DNA from 3 places in the Streptomyces sp. NPDC085937 genome. Region 1 is predicted to be linked to each of the others. Evidence: riboswitches for the same ligand, from Rfam matches in the RefSeq annotation. Region 1 holds a riboswitch; each other region holds the start of a gene.
What was found. A riboswitch is a leader RNA that binds a small molecule or an ion and turns the genes downstream of it on or off. The one in region 1 is predicted to bind thiamine pyrophosphate.
Positions count from the first base shown of each region.

Region 2: another riboswitch for thiamine pyrophosphate. It lies ahead of thiC (phosphomethylpyrimidine synthase ThiC); the one in region 1 lies ahead of thiO (glycine oxidase ThiO).
Region 3: another riboswitch for thiamine pyrophosphate. It lies ahead of ACIF8S_RS30170 (thiamine ABC transporter substrate binding subunit); the one in region 1 lies ahead of thiO (glycine oxidase ThiO).

Region 1 is NZ_JBITSH010000012.1:111,877-118,754, forward strand. It holds gene ACIF8S_RS24460 (Rv2175c family DNA-binding protein) at 124-489, opposite strand; gene ACIF8S_RS24465 (NAD(P)/FAD-dependent oxidoreductase) at 618-1,847, opposite strand; TPP riboswitch at 2,023-2,134, shown strand; gene thiO (glycine oxidase ThiO) at 2,132-3,298, shown strand; gene thiS (sulfur carrier protein ThiS) at 3,295-3,516, shown strand; gene ACIF8S_RS24480 (thiazole synthase) at 3,518-4,312, shown strand; gene pknB (Stk1 family PASTA domain-containing Ser/Thr kinase) at 4,424-6,355, shown strand; gene ACIF8S_RS24490 (deoxyribonuclease IV) at 6,405-6,878, shown strand, end outside.
Region 2 is NZ_JBITSH010000007.1:163,098-169,975, forward strand. It holds gene ACIF8S_RS17305 (VWA domain-containing protein) at 1-1,118, opposite strand, end outside; gene ACIF8S_RS17310 (hypothetical protein) at 1,331-2,413, shown strand; gene thiC (phosphomethylpyrimidine synthase ThiC) at 2,641-4,455, opposite strand; TPP riboswitch at 4,448-4,637, opposite strand; gene ACIF8S_RS17320 (YibE/F family protein) at 4,710-6,257, shown strand; gene ACIF8S_RS17325 (SsgA family sporulation/cell division regulator) at 6,342-6,776, opposite strand; gene ACIF8S_RS17330 (IclR family transcriptional regulator) at 6,875-6,878, opposite strand, start outside.
Region 3 is NZ_JBITSH010000019.1:77,948-84,825, reverse strand. It holds gene ACIF8S_RS30190 (LAETG motif-containing sortase-dependent surface protein) at 1-70, shown strand, start outside; gene ACIF8S_RS30185 (maleylpyruvate isomerase family mycothiol-dependent enzyme) at 136-921, opposite strand; gene ACIF8S_RS30180 (ABC transporter ATP-binding protein) at 946-1,965, opposite strand; gene ACIF8S_RS30175 (ABC transporter permease) at 1,966-3,621, opposite strand; gene ACIF8S_RS30170 (thiamine ABC transporter substrate binding subunit) at 3,618-4,700, opposite strand; TPP riboswitch at 4,781-4,886, opposite strand; gene rlmN (23S rRNA (adenine(2503)-C(2))-methyltransferase RlmN) at 4,911-6,017, opposite strand; gene ACIF8S_RS30160 (hypothetical protein) at 6,216-6,407, opposite strand; gene ACIF8S_RS30155 (phosphatidate cytidylyltransferase) at 6,543-6,878, opposite strand, start outside.

The DNA of each region.
Region 1 (6,878 bases):
TCCTTCCAGGGGCGCGGGGAACTGCGCGACCAGCCCCAACGGACTCGCGCCCCCACGGCGTCCCACCGACCAGAGCACCGGGCCCCGGCCGGCGGGAACACCGACAGGCGGGTGGGCAGGGATTCAGACCGCGAGAGCCTGCGCCCGACGCTTCACCTCCGTGCCACGGTTCTCGCTCAGCGCCTGCGCGGGCGTGCCCGGCAGGCTGGGGTCGGGGGTGAACAGCCACTCCAGCATCTCTTCGACCGTGAAGCCGTCGTCCCGCAGGAGCGTCAGGGTCCCGGTCAGGCCCTTGACGACCTTGTCCCCGTCGATGAAGGCGGCGGGGACGTGCAGTGCGCGGTTCTCACCCCGGCGTACGGCGATGAGCTGGCCGTCCTTCACCAGCTGCCGGACGCGCGTCACCTCGACGCCGAACTGTTCGGCGATGTCGGGAAGGGTGAGCCAGGCGGGGACGAGAGCATCGATCTTTGCGTCAATCTCGGTCACGGGACAAGCCTGCCACCTGCCACCGACAGTCGGAAGCCGACCCCGTCCGGCCGGGCGGGCGCGTCGTGCGGAGGACGGACGCGTCGTGCGGAGGACGGACGCGTCGTGCGGAGGACGCGCGCCCGGGGTCACGCCGTCGCCGACTTCAGCGGCCGCGCCGGGTCCGCCACCCGCTCCGGGTCCATCGCGGCGCCCGCCTCGATCAGCCGGCGTCCCTGCGCCAGGTCCCGGGGCCGCCCCACCGCGAGCAGCGCGACCAGACGGTCCCCGCGCAGCCAGCACACGCTCCACGCCGGGCCGGCCGGGTCCCCGCGCCACACCGTGCGGTCGGCGTCCGCGTGGTGCCCCGCGTACTGCACGAAGCGGCCGAACTGCTCGGACCAGAAGTACGGCACCGGGTCGTACACCTCGCCACCCCCGCCGACGATGTTCGCGGCGACCGTGCGGGGGCCCTGGAGGGCGTTGTCCCAGTGGTGGACCAGCAGGCGCTCGCCGTAGCGGCCGGACGGGAAGGACGCGCAGTCGCCGACGGCGTACACATCCGGCAGGGAGGTCGCCAGGTGCTCGTCCGCGACGACCTCGCCGTGCGTGCCGAGGGCGATCCCGGAGCCGGTCAGCCAGGCCGTGGCGGGGCGGGCCCCGATGCCCACGACCACCGCGCCGGCGGGCAGCCGCGTGCCGTCGTCGAGGAGCACGGCACCGGATTCGACGGCCCGTACGCGCGCGTGGGTGCGCAGCGTGACCCCGGCCTCGGCGTACCAGGCGGCCATCGGCGCGGCGACCTCGGCGGGCAGCGCCCCCACCAGCGGCCGCTCCTCGGCCTCCACGACGGTGACCGCGCAGCCCGCCTCGCGGGCCGCCGTGGCGAACTCCGCGCCGATCCAGCCGGCGCCGACCACCACGACGTCGTGCTGCGCGGCGAGCACCGGCCGCAGCCGTGCCGCGTCGTCCAGGGTGCGCAGCAGATGCACGCCGGCGACACCCTCGGTGCCGGGCAGCCGGAGCGGTTCCGCGCCGGTGGCGAGCACCAGCACGTCGTACGGGACGGGCCCGGCCTCGGTGTCCAGTTCGTGGTCGCCGGGGCGCAGGCCCAGCACCTCGCAGCCCAGCCGCAGCCCGATGCCGAGCTCCTCGAAATCCACGTCGAACGCGGAACTCTCGGCCGTGCCCAGCAGCACCGCCTTCGACAACGGCGGCCGGTCGTACGGCTGGTGGGGCTCGGCCCCGATCAGCGTCACCTCACCGTCGAAGCCCTGCTCCCGCAGCGCGGCCGCGGTCTGTACGCCCGCCATGCCCGCGCCCGCCACCACGACCCGCCGCGGCGCGGCCCCTCCCGGTTCCTGCGTCTGCTCGCTCACCCGCTCACCATAGACACCCGCGCCCGCCGCGCCGGACCCCTCGTCGCTCCCCCCGCCGGACCCCTCGCCGCTCCCCCCGCCGGGTCGCCGCCCCTCCCGCGCGGGGGACCCCGCCGCCCCTCCCACGCGGGGTCCCTTACGGGTGCCGCGTGGCGCGGGCTAGGGTGGCCCGCGTACACGCACTCGCGGGAGCCCGGACGCACCGGGCTGAGAGGGAGGCTGGCGGCCTCCGACCGTACGAACCTGATCCGGGTCATGCCGGCGAAGGGAGGGGCTGGACGCCCATGTCGCCCACGCGTAGCGCAGACGTCCTCGTCGTCGGGGGCGGGATCATCGGTCTGGTCACGGCCTGGCGGGCCGCGCAGGCCGGACTCGCCACGGCCGTCGTGGACCCCGAGCCGGGCGGCGGCGCCGCCCGGGTGGCCGCCGGGATGCTGGCCGCCGTCACCGAGCTGCACCACGGCGAGCAGACGCTGCTGGGCCTCAGCCTGGCCTCGGCGCGCCGCTACCCGGCCTTCGCCGCCGAGCTGACCGAGTACACCGGCCAGGACCTCGGCTACCGCCGCAGCGGCACCCTCGCCGTGGCGCTGGACGCCGACGACCGCGCGCATCTGCGCGAGCTGCACGCCCTGCACCAGCGCTCCGGCCTGGACTCGCAGTGGCTGTCCGGACGGGAGTGCCGCCGCCTGGAGCCGATGCTCGCGCCGGGCGTGCGCGGCGGGCTGCGGGTGGACGGCGACCACCAGATCGACCCCCGACGGCTGGCGTCCGCCCTCGTGACCGCCTGCGAGCGGGCCGGTGTCATCCTCCACCACACCTGGGCCGAGCAGCTGGTCGTCGCCGGCGACCGGGCGCGCGGTGTCGTCACCGCGGCCGGTGACGAGCTGGGCGCGGGCCAGGTGGTGCTCGCCGCGGGCAGCTGGAGCGGCAGGCTCGCGGGCGTCCCGCAGGACGTGCTGCCCCCGGTGCGGCCGGTCAAGGGGCAGGTGCTGCGGCTGGCGATGCCCGACCGGCCCGAGCCCTTCCTGAGCCGCACGGTGCGGGCCGTGGTGCGCGGCAGCCACGTCTACCTGGTGCCACGTGAGAACGGCGAGCTGGTGATCGGCGCGACCAGCGAGGAGATGGGCTGGGACACCACCGTCACGGCGGGTGGCGTCTACGAGCTGCTGCGTGACGCCCACGAGCTGGTCCCCGGCATCACCGAGCTGCCGCTGACCGAGACGATCGCCGGTCTGCGCCCCGGCTCCCCCGACAACGCGCCGCTGCTCGGCCCGACGCGGCTCCCGGGACTGCTGCTGGCCACCGGCCACCACCGCAACGGCGTCCTGCTGACGCCCGTCACCGGCGACGCCATGGCGCGGGCGCTGACCACCGGCGACCTGCCCCAGGAGGCCCTCCCCTTCTCGCCCCGGCGCTTCGGCGCCCCCGTCCTCGCGGAGCAGCCCGTATGACCACCCGGGTCACCACCGTCACCGTCACCGTCAACGGCGAGCCCCGCCGGTTCCCGCCCGGAACCGCCCTGGACCTCGTCGTCAGGTCGCTCACCGCCGCGCCCTCCGGGGTGGCCGCGGCCCTCAACGAAACCGTCGTCCCGCGCGCCCAGTGGCCCGCCACCCCCCTGACCGAAGGGGACCGGGTGGAGGTCCTCACCGCGGTCCAAGGAGGCTGACATGGCCGACGATCCCTTCGTCCTCGGCGGCCGGGCCCTGACGTCCCGCCTGATCATGGGGACCGGCGGGGCGCCGAGCCTCGACGTGCTGGAGCGGGCGCTGGTGGCGTCCGGGACGGAACTGACGACCGTCGCCATGCGGCGGGTGGACCCCTCGGTGCACGGGTCCGTGCTGTCGGTGCTGCGGAAGCTGGGCATCGGGGTGCTGCCGAACACCGCCGGGTGCTTCACCGCCGGGGAGGCCGTGCTCACCGCGCGGCTGGCCCGGGAGGCGCTCGGCACGGACCTGGTGAAGCTGGAGGTCATCGCCGACGAGCGCACCCTGCTGCCGGACCCGGTCGAGCTGCTGGACGCGGCGGAGACGCTCGTCGACGACGGCTTCACGGTCCTGCCGTACACCAACGACGACCCGGTGCTGGCCCGGAAGCTGGAGGACGTGGGCTGTGCGGCGGTCATGCCGCTCGGCTCGCCGATCGGGTCGGGTCTGGGCATCCGCAACCCGCACAACTTCGAGCTGATCGTGGAGCGGGCCGGGGTGCCGGTGATCCTGGACGCCGGGGCCGGCACCGCCTCCGACGTGGCGCTGGCGATGGAGCTGGGCTGCGCGGGCGTGATGCTGGCGTCCGCCGTCACCCGCGCCCAGGAACCGGTGCTGATGGCGTCCGCGATGCGGGGCGCGGCGGAGGCGGGACGGCTCGCGCGGCGGGCGGGACGCATCCCCCGGCGGCACTTCGCGCAGGCCTCCTCCCCCGTCGGGGGCCGGGCCGCGCTGGACCCGGAGCGGCCCGCGTTCTGACCCCGTGTCCGGGCCCGCGTTCGGACGCGGTCGGGTAACACAGGTCACAGGTCCGCTCCAACGGCGGTTGATCGGGCCGGAGCTGTCCTCGCGGACTCGTAGACTCGCTGCGTGGACACGACCCTTCAGGACCCGCTGGTCGGGCAGGTGCTCGACGGCCGCTACCGCGTCGACGCGCGGATCGCCGTCGGCGGGATGGCCACGGTCTACCGGGCCCTGGACACCCGTCTCGACCGCATCCTCGCGCTCAAGGTGATGCATCCCTCGCTCGCCTCCGACGCCTCCTTCGTGGAGCGCTTCATCCGCGAGGCCAAGTCCGTCGCCCGGCTGGCCCACCCCAACGTCGTCCAGGTCTTCGACCAGGGCGCCGACGGGGCGTACGTCTACCTGGCGATGGAGTACATCGCGGGCTGCACCCTGCGCGACGTGCTGCGGGAGCGCGGGGCGCTCCAGGCGCGGGCGGCGCTGGACATCCTGGAGCCGGTGCTGGCCGCGCTGGGCGCCGCCCACCGGGCCGGGTTCGTGCACCGTGACATGAAGCCGGAGAACGTGCTGATCGGGGACGACGGCCGGGTCAAGGTCGCCGACTTCGGTCTGGTCCGCTCGGTGGACACGGTGACCAACAGCACGGGCACCGTGCTGGGCACGGTGTCGTACCTCGCCCCGGAGCAGATAGAGCACGGCACCGCGGACCCCCGCGTCGACGTGTACGCCTGCGGCATCCTGCTGTACGAGATGCTGACCGGTGAGAAGCCGCACGACGGCGACTCCCCCGCGATCGTCCTCTACAAGCACCTGCACGACGACGTGCCGCCGCCCTCGGCGGCCGTGCCCGGTCTGGCCCCCGCGCTGGACCAGCTGGTCGCGGCGGCGACCGCGCGTGAGCCCGGGGCCCGCCCGGCCGACGCGGTGGCGCTGTTCGCCCGGGCCCGTGAGACGCGCGGCCGGCTCAGTGACGAGCAGCTCGACGCGATGCCCCCGCAGGCGCTCACCTCCGAGCACGACAACGCCGACGACCGCACCAGCGTCATCCCCCGCGCGCTCACCGTGCCGCGCCCCCTCCCGGTGAACGAGGACGAGGACGACGGCATGGATCCGGTGAACCGGACCAGCCGTTTCCACTCCCCGCCGCCGCTTCCGCCCCGCCGCCGCACGGCGCTGCGGCGCGGACCCGCGGCCATCGTCGTGGCCGTGCTGCTGGTGCTGGGCCTCGGCGCGGGCGTCTGGTACATCAACTCCGGGCAGTTCACCAAGGTCCCGCCGCTGCTGTCGAAGACCGAGCAGGAGGCCCGGGACCGGCTCGCCGAGGCCGGCCTGGACGTCGGTGAGGTCGAGGAGCAGTACAGCGACTCCGTCGAGCGGGGCAAGGTGATCAGCACCGACCCGGCGGCGGGCGCCCGTGTGCGCGGCAGCGCCTCGGTGTCGCTGACCCTGTCCAAGGGGCCGCAGACCGTGCGGGTGCCCGACCTGGACGGGTATCCGCTGGACAAGGCGCGCTCGCTGCTGGAGGACGAGGGCCTGGAGCCGGGCATGGTCACCCGCGAGTTCAGCGACTCCGTGCCCAAGGACGCGGTGGTCTCCACCGAGCCGGGCAAGGGCACCAAGGTCCGCGCGGGCTCGGCGGTGAAGCTGGCCGTGAGCAAGGGCAGCCCCGTGGACCTGCCCGACGTGACCGGTGACGACCCCGAGGACGCGCGCGCCGAGCTGGAGGAGGCCGGGCTGAAGGTGGAGATTGCCACCGAGCGGGTCAACTCCGAGCACGACGCGGGCAAGGTGGCCCGGCAGACCCCGGAGGCCGGCGGGCAGGCCGCGGAGGGCGACACCGTCACCCTCACGCTCTCCAAGGGCCCGGAGATGGTCGAGGTGCCGGACGTCGTCGGCGACAGCGTGGACGAGGCCCGGGAGAAGCTGGAGGGCGCCGGGTTCGGGGTGAAGGAGGACCGCGGTCTGCTGGGCCTGTTCGGCGACACCGTCAAGGACCAGTCGGTGGACGGCGGCGAGACCGCGCCCAAGGGCTCGACGATCACCCTCAAGATCAGGTGACGGAGGGGGGCCGTCCGGGTGACGCGCGCGTCCGTGCCACCCTTGACGGGTGAAGAGTCACCCGTCCGGCCCCGCCCGTAACCCCATCGGCAGTCACGTCCCCGTGGCCGGCGGTCTGCATTCCGTCGGCCTGTCCTACGCCCGTGACCTGGGGGCGGAGACCGTGCAGGTCTTCGTCGCCAACCCGCGCGGCTGGGCCACCCCGGCCGGCAACCCCGTGCAGGACGAGGCGTTCCGCGCGGCCTGCGCCGAGGCGTCCATGCCCGCGTACGTGCACGCCCCGTACCTGATCAACTTCGGGTCCCACACCCCGGCGACCGTCGAGCGGTCGGTCCAGTCGCTGCGGCACTCGCTGCGGCGCGGCCGGGCGATCGGCGCGCTCGGCGTGGTGGTGCACACCGGCAGCGCGACCGGCGGACGGGAGCGGGCGGTGGCGCTGGAACAGGTGCGGGAGCACATGCTGCCGCTGCTGGACGAGCTGACGCACGACGACGACCCGTTCCTGCTGCTGGAGCCGACCGCG
Region 2 (6,878 bases), on a different contig from region 1:
GGGTCGAGAGTCTTCTTCCGCTTGCGCCGGAACAGGCTGATCTCCCCCACCCGGACGTGCAGCCGCAGCCACTCGGGGAGGTCGCCGAGCCGCAGGTCCGGCAGCCGGGCCGGGTTCGTGGCGAACGTCCAGGCCTGCATCTCCCCGTCGTCGTCCAACTGGGCGGCGACCGCCGCCATCCGCTCGACGACATCGGCCACGACGCCCTTGGTGTACAGGAAGGACATGGAGCCGGAGGCGTCGAGGACCAGGATGACGCGCGCGGTGACCTCGCTCGCCCCGTGCTTGCGCAGGCTGACCGCGACCTGTTCCTTACGCAGGGACAGCCGCTTGCGCATGTCGACGGGCAGCCGCTCCTCCCCCTTGGTGAGGCGGGGGGCGCCGGACAAGGGCGGTGAGGCGGGGGCGGGGGGCGCCGGGGCGACAGGCGGGGACGGCGGGGGTGTCACGGCCGCCGGCCGGGCGCCGGGCGGTGTCGCGGCGGCGGGGGGCGGCGGCGTGACAGGCGAGGGCGGCGGTGTCGCGGCGGCGGGCGGCGGGATGACGGGCGAGGGCGGCGGTGTCGCGGCGGTGGCCGACGGGCCGGGCTCGTCGACGGTGATACCGAAGTCCGTGGCCAGTCCGGCCAGCCCGGAGGCGTACCCCTGACCCACGGCACGGAACTTCCACGCGCCCTGCCGCCGGTACAGCTCACCCCCGATGAAGGCGGTCTCGGACCCGGCCGCCATGTCGAAACGGGCCAGTTCGGTGCCGGACGCGGCGTCCAGCAGCCGGAGCACCAGCCCCGGCACCTGCCCGAACGTCCCGCCGTCGGCCGACGCCCCGAGCACGATCCGGTCGACGGCCGGCTCCACCGAGCGCAAATCCGCCTCGACGGTGTCGGTGGCGGCCCCGTCAACGTTCCGCTTCCCCAGGTGCCGTACGGCCCCCGAGGCGTGACGCGGCTGGTTGTAGAAGACGAAGTCCCCGTCGTCCCGCACCCGCCCGGCATCCGTGAGAAGCAGGGCCGACGCGTCGATGTCCGGCACCCCCGGCCCGGCCCCCCAGGCGAGCTCGACGCGCACGACGGGCGCCTCGACGGAGATGTTGGAACCCTTGCTCATCGACCTCGCGACCATGGCCCCAGTCTGCCCACCCTCACCGGAAAGCACGAGCAGACCCACGGCCCCGCTCCGGACGGGGCTTCACGACGATCATCGGAAGACGTCTCGGAAACCCGAGGCAGCCGCCCGGGCTCCAGCCCCTGCCCACCCACCGTCGCGCCCACCCGTGACGTCCTACGATGCGTCAGTCCTCCGGAATGTCCGGCTCATCGTGCGACAAGGAAGTCATGCGCCTGTCCAGTCACCTCAGCAAGGCCGCCGTGGGCGCGGCGGCAATGGCTCTCCTCACCGGGTGCACGGGGGACCAGGACGCGGGCGGAGCCGTGGCACAAGCTCCGGAGAGGCCGGCCTCCTGGACCGATCTGCCGGTGCGTGCCGGTGCACGGAACATCGTGCACCGGGACACCGACGAGGTCCGGATCACGGTCAAGAGCCTGGTGCGGGGCTCGGAGGAGGACATGCGCGGGGCACGCGTGGACGAGGAACTGAAGGGCAAGGTCCCTCACTACGTCACCTTCGAGGTCACCAACACCGGCCGGCGGACGATTCCGCACGCCTACATGGTGGACAGCAACTTCTCCCTCAACGGCACCGACTGGGAGCACGGGGAGGAGGTCAGAATCAGCGGCGGCAGACCCGGTGGGGTCGACCTGCCGTGCGCGGACACCGCGCCGAGGACGCTGGCGCCCGGCGCCTCGTTCGAGTCCTGCTTGACCTTCGTGCTGCCCGAGGGGGTCGGCGTGCTGTCCCTGACCCACTACGCCGGCGGTTACCACGACGAGGGCGGCTCGGTCGCCGTCTGGCCCGTCGAGGGCGGTCCCGAGGCGGTGTCCGCGAAGCTGGCGGAGCCGGGTGCCGTCCGCCGCGTCCGGCACGATGCCGACGAGGACGGCGTCCTCGAACTTCCCGCCACGCTGGTCTCCGTCCGCCGCGGCGACGCGGCCGACATCGAGGACCTGGACCTGGTCGCCACCGCGAGCGAGCGCCGCGGCGTCCCGTACTACGTGGTGATCACCTACACCAACCCCGGGCCGCACGACCTCTACACCGACCAGGGCAGTCGCGTCCGCCTCCTGACGCGAGGCGGACGGCAGATACCGGGGAAGACCCCCTTCGTCGACGACACCGGCATTCCTGGCTGCCCGTCCGACTGGGTCGCCACGATGGTGCCACCCGGCGACAGCGTGACGGAGTGCACCATCCACCTGGTGACAGGTGAGGGCGACGAACCGTTCGCCGTGGGATTCGACGAGGCGGACCGGCCTGGCCTGGTGACCTGGAGAGCCGACCTCCCACGCTCCCCACGGTGATCGTCGCGAGAGCAGCGCGACCCGTCCGGGCCCGCATCCCGGGACGGAGCGACCCCGCATCTGCGCGGCTCACCGGCGCTCACGCTCATCACGCACCCGACCGTACGAGGCTCACCGTCGCACACCAAGCCGGTTCCCCCACCGTCCGCCCGCCTCTCCTGAGCGGTGCGCACCCCGTGGCGGAGACCGGGTGGCTCCTTTGGAGCAAGGAGCCACCCGGCCGGCGCTCAGTCCGCGATGGGCAGGTAGACCCTGTTCCCGGACTGCGCGAACTCCTTCGACTTCTGCAGCATCCCCTCGGCGATCTCCTCGGCCGTGGCCCCTTCGGCCGCCTCACCGCCGAACCGCTCCGTGATGCTCTGGCTGATCTTCATCGAGCAGAACTTCGGGCCGCACATCGAGCAGAAGTGGGCCGTCTTCGCGGGCTCCGCCGGGAGCGTCTCGTCGTGGAAGGCGCGGGCCGTGTCCGGGTCGAGGGCCAGGTTGAACTGGTCCTCCCACCGGAACTCGAAGCGGGCGTCGGACAGGGCGTCGTCCCACTCCTGGGCGCCCGGATGACCCTTCGCGAGGTCGGCGGCATGAGCCGCGATCTTGTACGTGATCACGCCGGTCTTGACGTCGTCCCGGTTGGGCAGGCCCAGGTGTTCCTTGGGCGTGACGTAGCAGAGCATGGCCGTGCCCCACCAGGCGATCATCGCCGCGCCGATGCCCGAGGTGATGTGGTCGTACGCGGGCGCGACATCCGTCGTGAGCGGGCCGAGCGTGTAAAACGGGGCCTCCTCGCAGATCTCCTGCTGGAGGTCGATGTTCTCCTTGATCTTGTGCATCGGGACATGTCCGGGACCCTCGATCATCGTCTGGACGTCGAAGCTCTTCGCGATCCTGTTGAGCTCCCCGAGCGTGCGCAGCTCCGCGAACTGCGCCTCGTCGTTGGCGTCCGCGATCGACCCGGGCCGCAGGCCGTCGCCGAGCGAGTAGGTGACGTCGTACGCCGCGAGGATCTCGCAGAGCTCCTCGAAGTTCTCGTACAGGAACGACTCCTTGTGGTGCGCCAGGCACCACGCGGCCATGATCGAGCCGCCGCGCGAGACGATGCCGGTCTTGCGGTTCGCGGTGAGCGGGACGTACGCCAGGCGGACGCCCGCGTGGACCGTCATGTAGTCCACGCCCTGTTCCGCCTGTTCGATGACCGTGTCCTTGTAGATCTCCCAGGTCAGCTCCTCGGCCTTGCCGTCGACCTTCTCCAGCGCCTGGTAGAGCGGCACGGTGCCGATGGGGACGGGGGAGTTGCGCAGCACCCACTCGCGGGTGGTGTGAATGTTGCGGCCGGTGGAGAGGTCCATGACCGTGTCGGCGCCCCAGCGGGTCGCCCACGTCATTTTCTCCACCTCCTCCTCGATGGAGGAGGTCACCGCCGAGTTGCCGATGTTGGCGTTGACCTTCACCAGGAACCGCTTGCCGATGATCATCGGCTCCGTCTCCGGATGGTTGACGTTGGCCGGCAGCACCGCGCGGCCCGCCGCGATCTCCTCGCGGACCACCTCGGGAGAGACGTTCTCCCGGATCGCCACGAACTCCATCTCGGGCGTGATCTCACCACGGCGCGCGTACGTCAGCTGCGTGACCGCACGCCCCTCGCGACCCCGGCGCGGCTGACGCGGCCGACCGGGGAAGACGGCGTCGAGGTTGCGCAGGCCCCCGCGCGGCGAGGTGTGCTTGATTCCGTCGTCCTCGGGACGGACGGGACGGCCCGCGTACTCCTCCGTGTCACCGCGGGTGATGATCCAGTTCTCGCGCAGCGGGGCCAGTCCCCGGCGGACGTCGGTGTCGACGAGCGGATCGGTGTACGGGCCGGACGTGTCGTACAGCGTGACCGAACGCCCGTTGGTCAGGTGCACCTGACGGACCGGCACCCGCAGGTCGGGGCGGCTGCCCTCGACGTACGCCTTGTGCCAGCCGATGGACTTCCCGGCCTCCGTGGCCTCCGACGTCTCCGTCGGGTTCTGCGTGGAGGCAGGCGTGCGTGCGTCCTTGTTGGTCATGAGACCTACTCCCTACGCCGGCATTACCCGGTAACAGGTTCGGCGGTCGACGCAGCGGATTCCGTCTGCTGACGTTCCGTGTGAAACATCACTCGAAGTCGGTGATGTTTCACGTGGAACATCGCTGGGACGGAGGTCAGCGCCCTCTCAGCCCGGTGCTCCGAGCTCCCGCGTGTACAAAAGGTGCCTCCACGCTAGCGTCCTTTCTGGCGCGGTGAACAGAGGGCACCCTTCCTTCTTGCGATGATCGGGCGGTGACCTCGAACTCTCCGCCCCCGTATCCGCCGTCCGAGCCTCCGCACGGCGCCGACGCCCGCTCCGGGCACGTGCACGGCCCCGGCCCGGGGCATGTGGGCGCGCACGAACACACGGGTTCACACCGACGCCTGGACACACACGGCCACACCACGGGCCGCGGTCACGAGGGCGCGCAGGAGCCTACGGCCGGGACCCGGACCACCTCACACGGGCACAGTCACAGCCACGGACCTGCGGCGCCCGTCTCCCGGCACCTGCGCAAAGTCATCGCGGCGATCCTCATCCCCTTCGCCGGGGCCGTGCTGGTCGGGCTGGCCGTGTTGTGGCCGGGCGGTGCCCCGGCCCACGAGCGCACCGGGGTCGGCTTCGACCGGCAGACGCACGAGGCCACGGTCACCGAGGTCGTACCCGTGAACTGCGCGTCCGCCAATCCCTCGGCGGGCGTCCCGACCGGTGACACCTCCACGGCCGAGGGTTCCTCGGCCGAACAGCGGGCGAAGGGCACCTGCAAAAAGGCGACGATCCGGGTCGACACCGGCAAGGACAAGGGCCGCACGTTCAGCGAGCTCGTACAGCCGGACCAGTCCCGGCAGTTGAGCGAGGGCCAGGAGGTCGTGGTCGCCTACGAGCCCTCGGCGCCGGAGGACCTGCAGTACTCGGTCGCCGATGTGAACCGCCGCTTCCCGCTGGCGCTGCTGGCCGGCATCTTCGCGCTCGCCGTCGTGGCCGTGGGCCGGCTGCGGGGCGTCATGGCGCTGGTCGCGCTGGCGGTCAGCTTCCTGGTACTCAACTTCTTCATCCTGCCGGCCATCCTGGAGGGCTCGAACCCACTGGTCGTGGCGGTGGTGGGGGCGAGCCTGATCATGCTGCTCGCCCTGTACCTCTGCCACGGGCTGTCCGCCCGCACCTCGGTGGCGGTGCTCGGCACCCTCGTCTCGCTGCTCCTGATCGGCGTTCTGGGGTCGGTGTTCATCGGCTGGTCGGCGCTGACCGGCAACACCGACGACAACACCGGTCTGATCCACGGCCTCTACCCGGGTATCGACATGAGCGGTCTGCTGCTCGCGGGCGTCATCATCGGGTCGCTCGGTGTCCTCGACGACGTGACCGTCACCCAGACGTCCGCGGTCTGGGAGCTGCACGAGGCCAACCCGGCGATGGGACGCCGCGCGCTGTACCGCGCGGGCATCCGCATCGGCCGCGACCACATCGCCTCCGTGGTCAACACGCTGGTCCTCGCGTACGCGGGCGCCGCGCTGCCGCTGCTGCTGCTGTTCTCGGTCGCACAGAGCAGCATGGGGACGGTCGCCAACAGCGAACTGGTCGCGGAGGAGATCGTGCGGACCCTGATCGGCTCGATCGGCCTGGTCGCCTCGGTGCCCGTCACCACGGCCCTGGCCGCGCTGGTCGTCTCTGCCGACCGCACGGCGGACCGGGCCCCGGTGCCCGGGCAGGCCGGGAGCCACGAGCAGCCGGTGGGACACGCGCCGGAGCCCGGACCGGCAGCGGCACGCGGCGGACGCGGCCGGCGCCGCAAACGCTGACGTACGGTCCCGCTCGCGGGCGGAGGACCCGGGCCGCAGCGCTGAAGCGTTACGCCACCCCGACCCACCCGATCGGCGCAACGTTCAGCCGGCGCTCTGCTCCGCGAGGATCCGGTCCAGCGCGTCGTCGAGGTGTGCGTCGAAGTCGGCGAGCGCCCCTTCCTGCCCCAGCGGCACCAGCTTGTCGGTGCGGTCGAGGAAGGCCACGAGCGGTGCCGTGGAGGAGCGGAACAGCGCCTGGTCGCTGCCCACCTGGAGCCGGATCAGCACCTCGCCCAGGGTGTCGGGGTCGACCGGCGCGACCCGCACATCGCCCTCGCCGCAGGGCCTGCCCACGCCGTCGACCAGCAGTTCCCGCCCGAACGCCCACGTCACGGGAGCGTCGCCGGGCAGATGGAAGGTCAGCCGCACCGCGTAGGGATCGCAGGTGTCATAACGCAGCTCCACCGGAATGCGGAAGGAAAGCTCTTCCGACACGAGAAAGCTCATCATGACCTCTGCCTGTACGGATTCGCGCATCGCCTACCCCGTCATTCGCCGCGGACTGGCCGGGCATGGACCCTGACACTAGAGGGAATCTTGCTGAACGTACACAGCAGATCACAAGGAGTGAGTTTTCAG
Region 3 (6,878 bases), on a different contig from region 1:
CCTGGTCGCCATCGGTGGCGGCGCGGTCTTCTTCGGCATGCGCCGCCGCGGGGCGAACAGCCAGCGCTGACGCCTCACGGAACCACGTGCGGCCCGTCCCCTCCGGGGGCGGGCCGCTCGCCGTTCACCGGACGCTCAGCCGAACGAGGCCAGCTCCAGCCAGTGTTCGAGCACCTTGCGTTCGCCGAGCACCTCCACGCGGGGATCGTCCAGCGGGATGCGGCGGTAGAAGGCGAGGAGCACCCAGGTCAGCGGCCCGCGCAGGGCGACCGTGGCCTTCTCGTGGCCGTGGCTCCAGGACACGCCGTCCTCGTCGAGCCGTATCAGCCACTCCGCCTCGGTGTCGGTGGCGTGCAGGTGGAGGGTGCGCAGCGGCCCGCGCAGCCCGTGCACCTCGTCGTCGGGCAGCGTCCGCTGCGCCCACTCCACGATCTCCAGCCACTCGTCGACCGCGTCGGCGGCCACCTCGGGCGCGACCTCGTAGGGCAGCCCGGCGGCGAGCGTGGCGTCGGCGCGGTGCACCGTCACCTCGTGCGTCATACGGCGGGCCCAGAAACCGGCGTTGTCGGTCCCCGCCCAGCTCCACACCCGCGCGTCCGGTCCGGCTGCCCGCAGCGCGCCCACGACCAGCTCGCCGCTCTCCGCCAGCCAGGCGTCCAGCGCGGCGGCGTCACCCCGGGCCTCGGGCCCGTCGAAGTCCGGTACGTCCTCCTCGGGGGTCTCCTCCACGGCCCCGGTGCGCACCATCAGGGCCACCCACCGCAGGGCGCCGCCGAGGTGCCGTACCAGCTCCTCCACCGACCAGTCGGGGGTCGTCGGGACCGCGCGGGACAGGTCGGTGCCGGACGTCACCACCGCCCTCAACTGACCGACCTGGTGGGCGATCTCGTGGCAGTAGCGCTCATGGGCGAGTCGTGTCATGCGGCTCACCCTAGGCAACGGCGATCAGCCGAGCACGGCGATTTCCGCGGCGTCGAACTCCACGCCGGTCACGTCTCCCGTCCCGGGGGCGTCCCTGAGCGCGCAGGCCGCCTCCAGCGGGGGCGCGCCCTCGGGCTGGAGGCGCACGGCGACGTGGGTGCCGCGGAAGGTGCGCGCGGTCACCGTGCAGCGCAGCCCCTCGTCCGCCGGGACCAGACGGACACCGGCGGGCCGGACCAGCAGCGTGCGCGTGCCCCCGGGAGCGTCCCGCGGCACCGGGACCTTGCCCCAGGGGGTGACGGCGACACCGTCCGCGACGGCCGCCTCGACGACGTTCTCGAAGCCGAGGAAGCGGGCCACGAAGGCGTCGGCGGGCCGCTGCCAGACGTCCAGCGGTGTGCCTGACTGGGCGATCCGGCCGTCCCGCATCACCACCACCCGGTCGGCCAGCGCGAACGCCTCGCCCTGGTCGTGCGTCACGGCGAGCACGGTGGTGCCCAGCCGGCCGAACAGCTCACGCAGTTCGACGACGAGCCGCTCCCTGAGCGACCGGTCGAGCTGGCCGAGCGGCTCGTCGAGCATCAGCAGCCGCGGGCTGGGGGCGAGGGCGCGGGCCAGTGCCACGCGCTGCTGTTCCCCTCCGGAGAGCGCGGCGACGGCCCGCCGGGACGCCCCGGGGAGACCGACCAGCTCCAGCAACGCGCCGACCTGCCGCGCCTGTTCGTCGCGCGGAAGCCCGTGCATGCGCAGCCCGAAGGCCACGTTGCCGCCCACGTCCCGCTGCGGGAACAGTTGGTGGTCCTGGAACATCAGCCCGACCCCCCGCTTGTGCGCGGGCACGCCCGACTGGTCCTTCCCGCCGAGCAGCACCCGCCCGGCGTCCAACGGCTGCAGCCCGGCCACCACGCGCAGCAGCGTGGACTTGCCGCTGCCGCTGGGTCCGAGGACGCAGACGATCTCGTGTTCGGCGACGTCGAGGCCGACGGCGTCCAGCGCCGCCCGCCCGCCGAAGCGGACGGTCGCGTCCTGAAGGCTCAGCAGCATCTAGAACTCCCCGCTCCGGTCGGTCCGCAGCCGCTCCAGCACCAGCAGCGCCACCGCGCACACGATCATCAGGATGGTCGACAGGGCCATGGCCTGGCCGTAATTGAGGTCCCCGGGCCGTCCCAGCAGCCGCGCCACGGCCACCGGAAGGGTGGGGTTGTCCGGCCGCGCGATGAACACCGTCGCCCCGAACTCCCCGAGAGACACCGCGAAGGCGAACCCGGCCGCGATCAGCAGCGCCCGCCGCACCAGCGGCAGGTCCACCTCACGCCACGCCCGCCACGGCGACGCCCCGAGCACCGCCGCCGCTTCCCGCAGCCGTACGTCCACCGCCCGCAGCACCGGCAGCATGGTCCGTACGACGAAGGGGACGCCGACCAGTGCCTGCGCCAGCGGGACCAGCATCCAGGAGGCGCGCAGGTCCAGCGGCGGCTCGTCGAGCGCGATGAGGAAGCCGAAGCCCACGGTCACCGCGGACACCCCGAGCGGCAGCATCAGCAGCGCGTCGAAGCCGCGCACCAGCCGCCCCGCGTCCCGCCGGGTGAGCGCGACGGCGGCGAGCCCGCCGATCACCACAGCGATCACGGTGGCGGCGACGGCGTAGCGCAGCGAGTTGCCGACCGCCTCGATGGGCGCGACGAGGAACACTCCCCCGTCGCCGTCGGTCAGCGCCCGGTAGTAGCCGAGGCCGGCGCTGCCGAAGGAGCGCTGCACCAGTACGCCGAGCGGCATCAGGAGCAGCACGGCCACCGTGGCGACGACTCCGCCGAGCAGCGCCCACTGCCCTGCGCCGCGCGGCCGGCGCGCGGTCACCGAGGGGTCGACGAGGCGCAGCGCGGTCTCACGACGCCGCACGGTCCAGGCGTGCAGCGCGAGGATCAGGCCGACGGCGGCGAACTGGATCATCGTGAGGACGGCGGCGGTGGACAGGTCGAAGAGGTCGGCGGTCTGCCGGTAGATCTCCACTTCGAGGGTGGAGAAGGTGGGCCCGCCGAGGATCTGCACCACGCCGAACGAGGTGAAGGTGAACAGGAAGACCATCAGCGCGGCGGCGGCCACGGCGGGGGCGAGCGCCGGCAGGGTGACCGTACGCCAGGCGGTGAGACGGGAGGCGCCGAGCATCCGCGCGGCCTCCTCCTGACGCGGGTCGAGCTGGGACCACAGCCCGCCCACGGTGCGGACGACCACGGCGTAGTTGAAGAAGACGTGCGCGAGGAGGATCGCCCACACGGTGGTGTCGAGGCGCACGCCCCACAGCTCGTCCAGCAGTCCGCCGCGTCCGACCAGGGCGAGGAACGCCGTGCCGACGACGACCGTCGGCAGCACGAACGGCACGGTGATCACCGCCCGCAGCATCTGTTTGCCGGGGAAGTCGAAACGGGCCAGGACGTAGGCGCCGGGCAGCGCGATCACCAGCGTGAGGCCCGTGGAGACGAGCGCCTGCCAGGTGGTGAACCACAGCACCTGGCGGATGTCGGACTGGGCCAGCACGTCCGCGATCCGCCCGGGCTGCCAGCCGCCGTCGGTCTTCAGCCCGCGCGCGACGATCGCGGTGACCGGGTAGGCGAAGAAGACCGCGAAGAACGCGGCCGGCACGGCCAACAGGCCGAGCCGTGCCGCGTTCCGGCGCCACCACCCGCGCCGGCGCGGGCTCACTTCAGTACGAGCGAGGTCCACGACTTGACCCACTGGTCACGGTTCTCGGCGATCTTCACCGGGTCCATGGTCTGCGGCTGCTTCGCCTGCGGCCCGAACTTCACGAACTCCTCAGGCACGGACGCACCCTCGCGCACCGGGTAGACGAACATGTTGAGCGGCATGTCGTCCTGGAAGGTCTTGCCGATCAGGAAGTCGAGCAGTGCCTTGCCGCCCTCGGAATTCTTCGCGTTGCTCAGCAGCCCCGCGTACTCGACCTGCCGGAAGCAGGTGCCCTCGGCGACGCCGGTGGGCGCGGTGTCGGGCTTCGGGTCGGCGTAGATCACCTCGGCGGGCGGCGAGGAGGCGTACGACACGACGAGCGGCCGGTCCGCCTTGGCCTCCTTGCCGCCGGCCGAGCCGGAGAACTCCTCGTTGTAGGCCTGCTCCCAGCCGTCGACCACCTTGACGCCGTTGGCCCTGAGCTTCTTCCAGTAGTCCCGCCAGCCCTCGTCCCCGTACTTGGCGGCGGTGCCGAGCAGGAAGCCGAGGCCGGGTGAGGAGGTGGCGGCGTTCTCGACGACCAGGAGGTCCTTGTAGGCGGGCTTGACCAGGTCGTCGAGGGACTTCGGCGGGGTCAGGCCCTTGTCCTCGAACCAGGCCTTGTCGTAGTTGACGCAGACGTCACCGGTGTCGACCGGGGTGACCCGGTGCTCGTCCTCGTCCACCCGGTACTCGGGCAGCAGCTGGTCGGATCCCTTGGCCTCGTAGGACTGGAACAGCCCGTTGTCGAGGGCGCGGGACAGCAGGGTGTTGTCGACGCCGAAGAAGACGTCGCCCTGGGGGTTGTCCTTGGTCAGGATCGCCTTGTTCACGGCCTGGCCCGCGTCGCCGTCCTCGAGGACCTTGAGCTTGTAGCCGGACTGCTTCTCGAAGGCGGCGACGACGTCCTTCGACACGGCCCACGAGTTGTGACTGACGAGGGTCACGGTCCTGGAGCCGGTACCGCTGCCGCCGTCGTCGCCGGACGACCCGCAGGCGGACAGCGTGACGAGCCCCAGCCCGACGGCCAGGACCATGACCTTCTTGGTGATGTCCACTTGATTCCTCCTGGAGTGACCAGGAAGAGACGCGGCCCTGCCCGGAACCCCTGGGCGGGGTCCCGGGCAGGGCGCAACAGCTCGAGTGATGACCGATCTCCCTACCCAGAATGACCTGGGCCAGGTTCGGAGGGTCTGCGGCCGGTGCCGCACTCTCAGCGCTGTGGCGCTCCCCTGTCGGAATATGAAGATGTACGTACCCGGGTCAGACTACCGTTCGCTCGCGGCGAGCTGACCACACGCCCCGTCGATCTCCTGACCACGGGTGTCCCGGATCGTCACCGGCACACCGTGCGCGGCGATCGCCTCGACGAACGCCTTCTCGTCCTCGGGCCGGGACGCGGTCCACTTGGACCCCGGCGTCGGGTTGAGCGGGATGAGGTTGACGTGCACGGGCCGCCCCTTGAGGAGCCGTCCGAGGCGGTCGCCCCGCCACGCCTGGTCGTTGATGTCCCGGATGAGGGCGTACTCGATGGACAGCCGGCGTCCCGACCTGGCCGCGTACTCGAAGCCGGCGTCGAGCACCTCGCGCACCTTCCACCGCGTGTTCACGGGGACGAGGGTGTCGCGCAGCTCGTCGTCAGGGGCGTGCAGCGAGATGGCGAGGCGGCACTTGAAGCCCTCCTCGGTGAACCGGTGGATGGCCGGCACCAGGCCGACCGTCGACACGGTGATGCCGCGCTGCGACAGCCCGAGCCCGTCCGGCTCGGGGTCGGTGAGCCGGCGGATGGCGCCGACGACCCGCTTGTAGTTGGCGAGAGGCTCGCCCATGCCCATGAACACGATGTTGCTCAGCCGCGCGGGTCCGCCGGGCACCTCGCCGTCGCGCAGCGCCCGCATCCCGTCCACGATCTGGTGCACGATCTCGGCGGTCGACAGGTTCCGGTCGAGCCCGGCCTGCCCGGTCGCGCAGAACGGGCAGTTCATGCCGCAGCCGGCCTGGGAGCTGATGCACATGGTGACCCGGTCCGGGTACCGCATCAGCACGGACTCGACGAGGGTCCCGTCGAACAGCTTCCACAGCGTCTTGCGGGTCGTCCCCGCGTCGGTCGACAGATGCCGCACGACGGTCATCAGCTCAGGAAGCAGCGCCTCCTGCAGCTTCCCGCGCGAGCCGGCGGGGATGTCGGTCCACTGCTCCGGGTCGTGCGCGTACCGCGCGAAGTAGTGCTGCGAGAGCTGCTTGGCACGGAACGGCTTCTCACCGACCGCGACAACCGCCTCCTTGCGCTCGGCAGGCGTGAGATCGGCAAGATGCCGCGGCGGCTTCTTGACTCCGCGCGGCGCGACGAATGTAAGTTCTCCGGGCTTAGGCATGGCTGTACCAGTGTCGCAGATCCACATGGGTGACCTGCGGGTGCCGATGACCACACCGGCCGGCCGCGCTCGCCGGGATCGCTGCCGGACCACCTCGGGCGGCCCGGGCACGGCCCGGCGAGGCTCACCCGCCGGCTGCCCGCACCTTCCCGACCTGGGCGGCGAGCACCGCACCCGTGAGGACAGCGGCATCCCGGCTCAGGACCGCGTCGCCTCCGCACGGGCCGTGCGGCGTCCGCGGACGTAGCGAAGGATCACGTAGATGATCGCGGCGAGTTGGGCGCAGAACAGGACCGTGATCTCCAGCGGCCCCATCCTGCCGCCCAGCGCGAGCAGCGCCGCCGCGAAGACGGCGATGACCAGCAAGAGATTGACGATCAGACCACGCATGATGTTCCCCCCAGGGTGTGGACGGTTGTCCCTGGTGATCATGATCGCAGGCCTTGATCGTCATGCACACAGCCAAACAAAGGGGCCCCCGTCCACAGGGGACGAGGGCCCGTTCCGGTCGGCGGGGAAAGGGGCTCAGCTCGAGCCCACGAAGATCACCAGCAGGAGCCAGACCACCGGCGCCGTCGGGAGCAGGGAGTCCAGGCGGTCCATGATGCCACCGTGGCCCGGGAGCAGGGTGCCCATGTCCTTGATGCCCAGGTCGCGCTTGATCATGGACTCGCCGAGGTCACCCAGCGTGGCGCTGGCGGCGACCGCGAGGCCGAGCAGGAGGCCCTGCCACCAGACGCCGTCGTCGATCAGGAACTGCATGCACAGCGCGCCCGCGACCATGGAGAAGCCGACCGCTCCCAGCAGGCCCTCGCGGGTCTTGCCGGGGCTGATGCGCGGGGCCAGCTTGTGCTTGCCGAA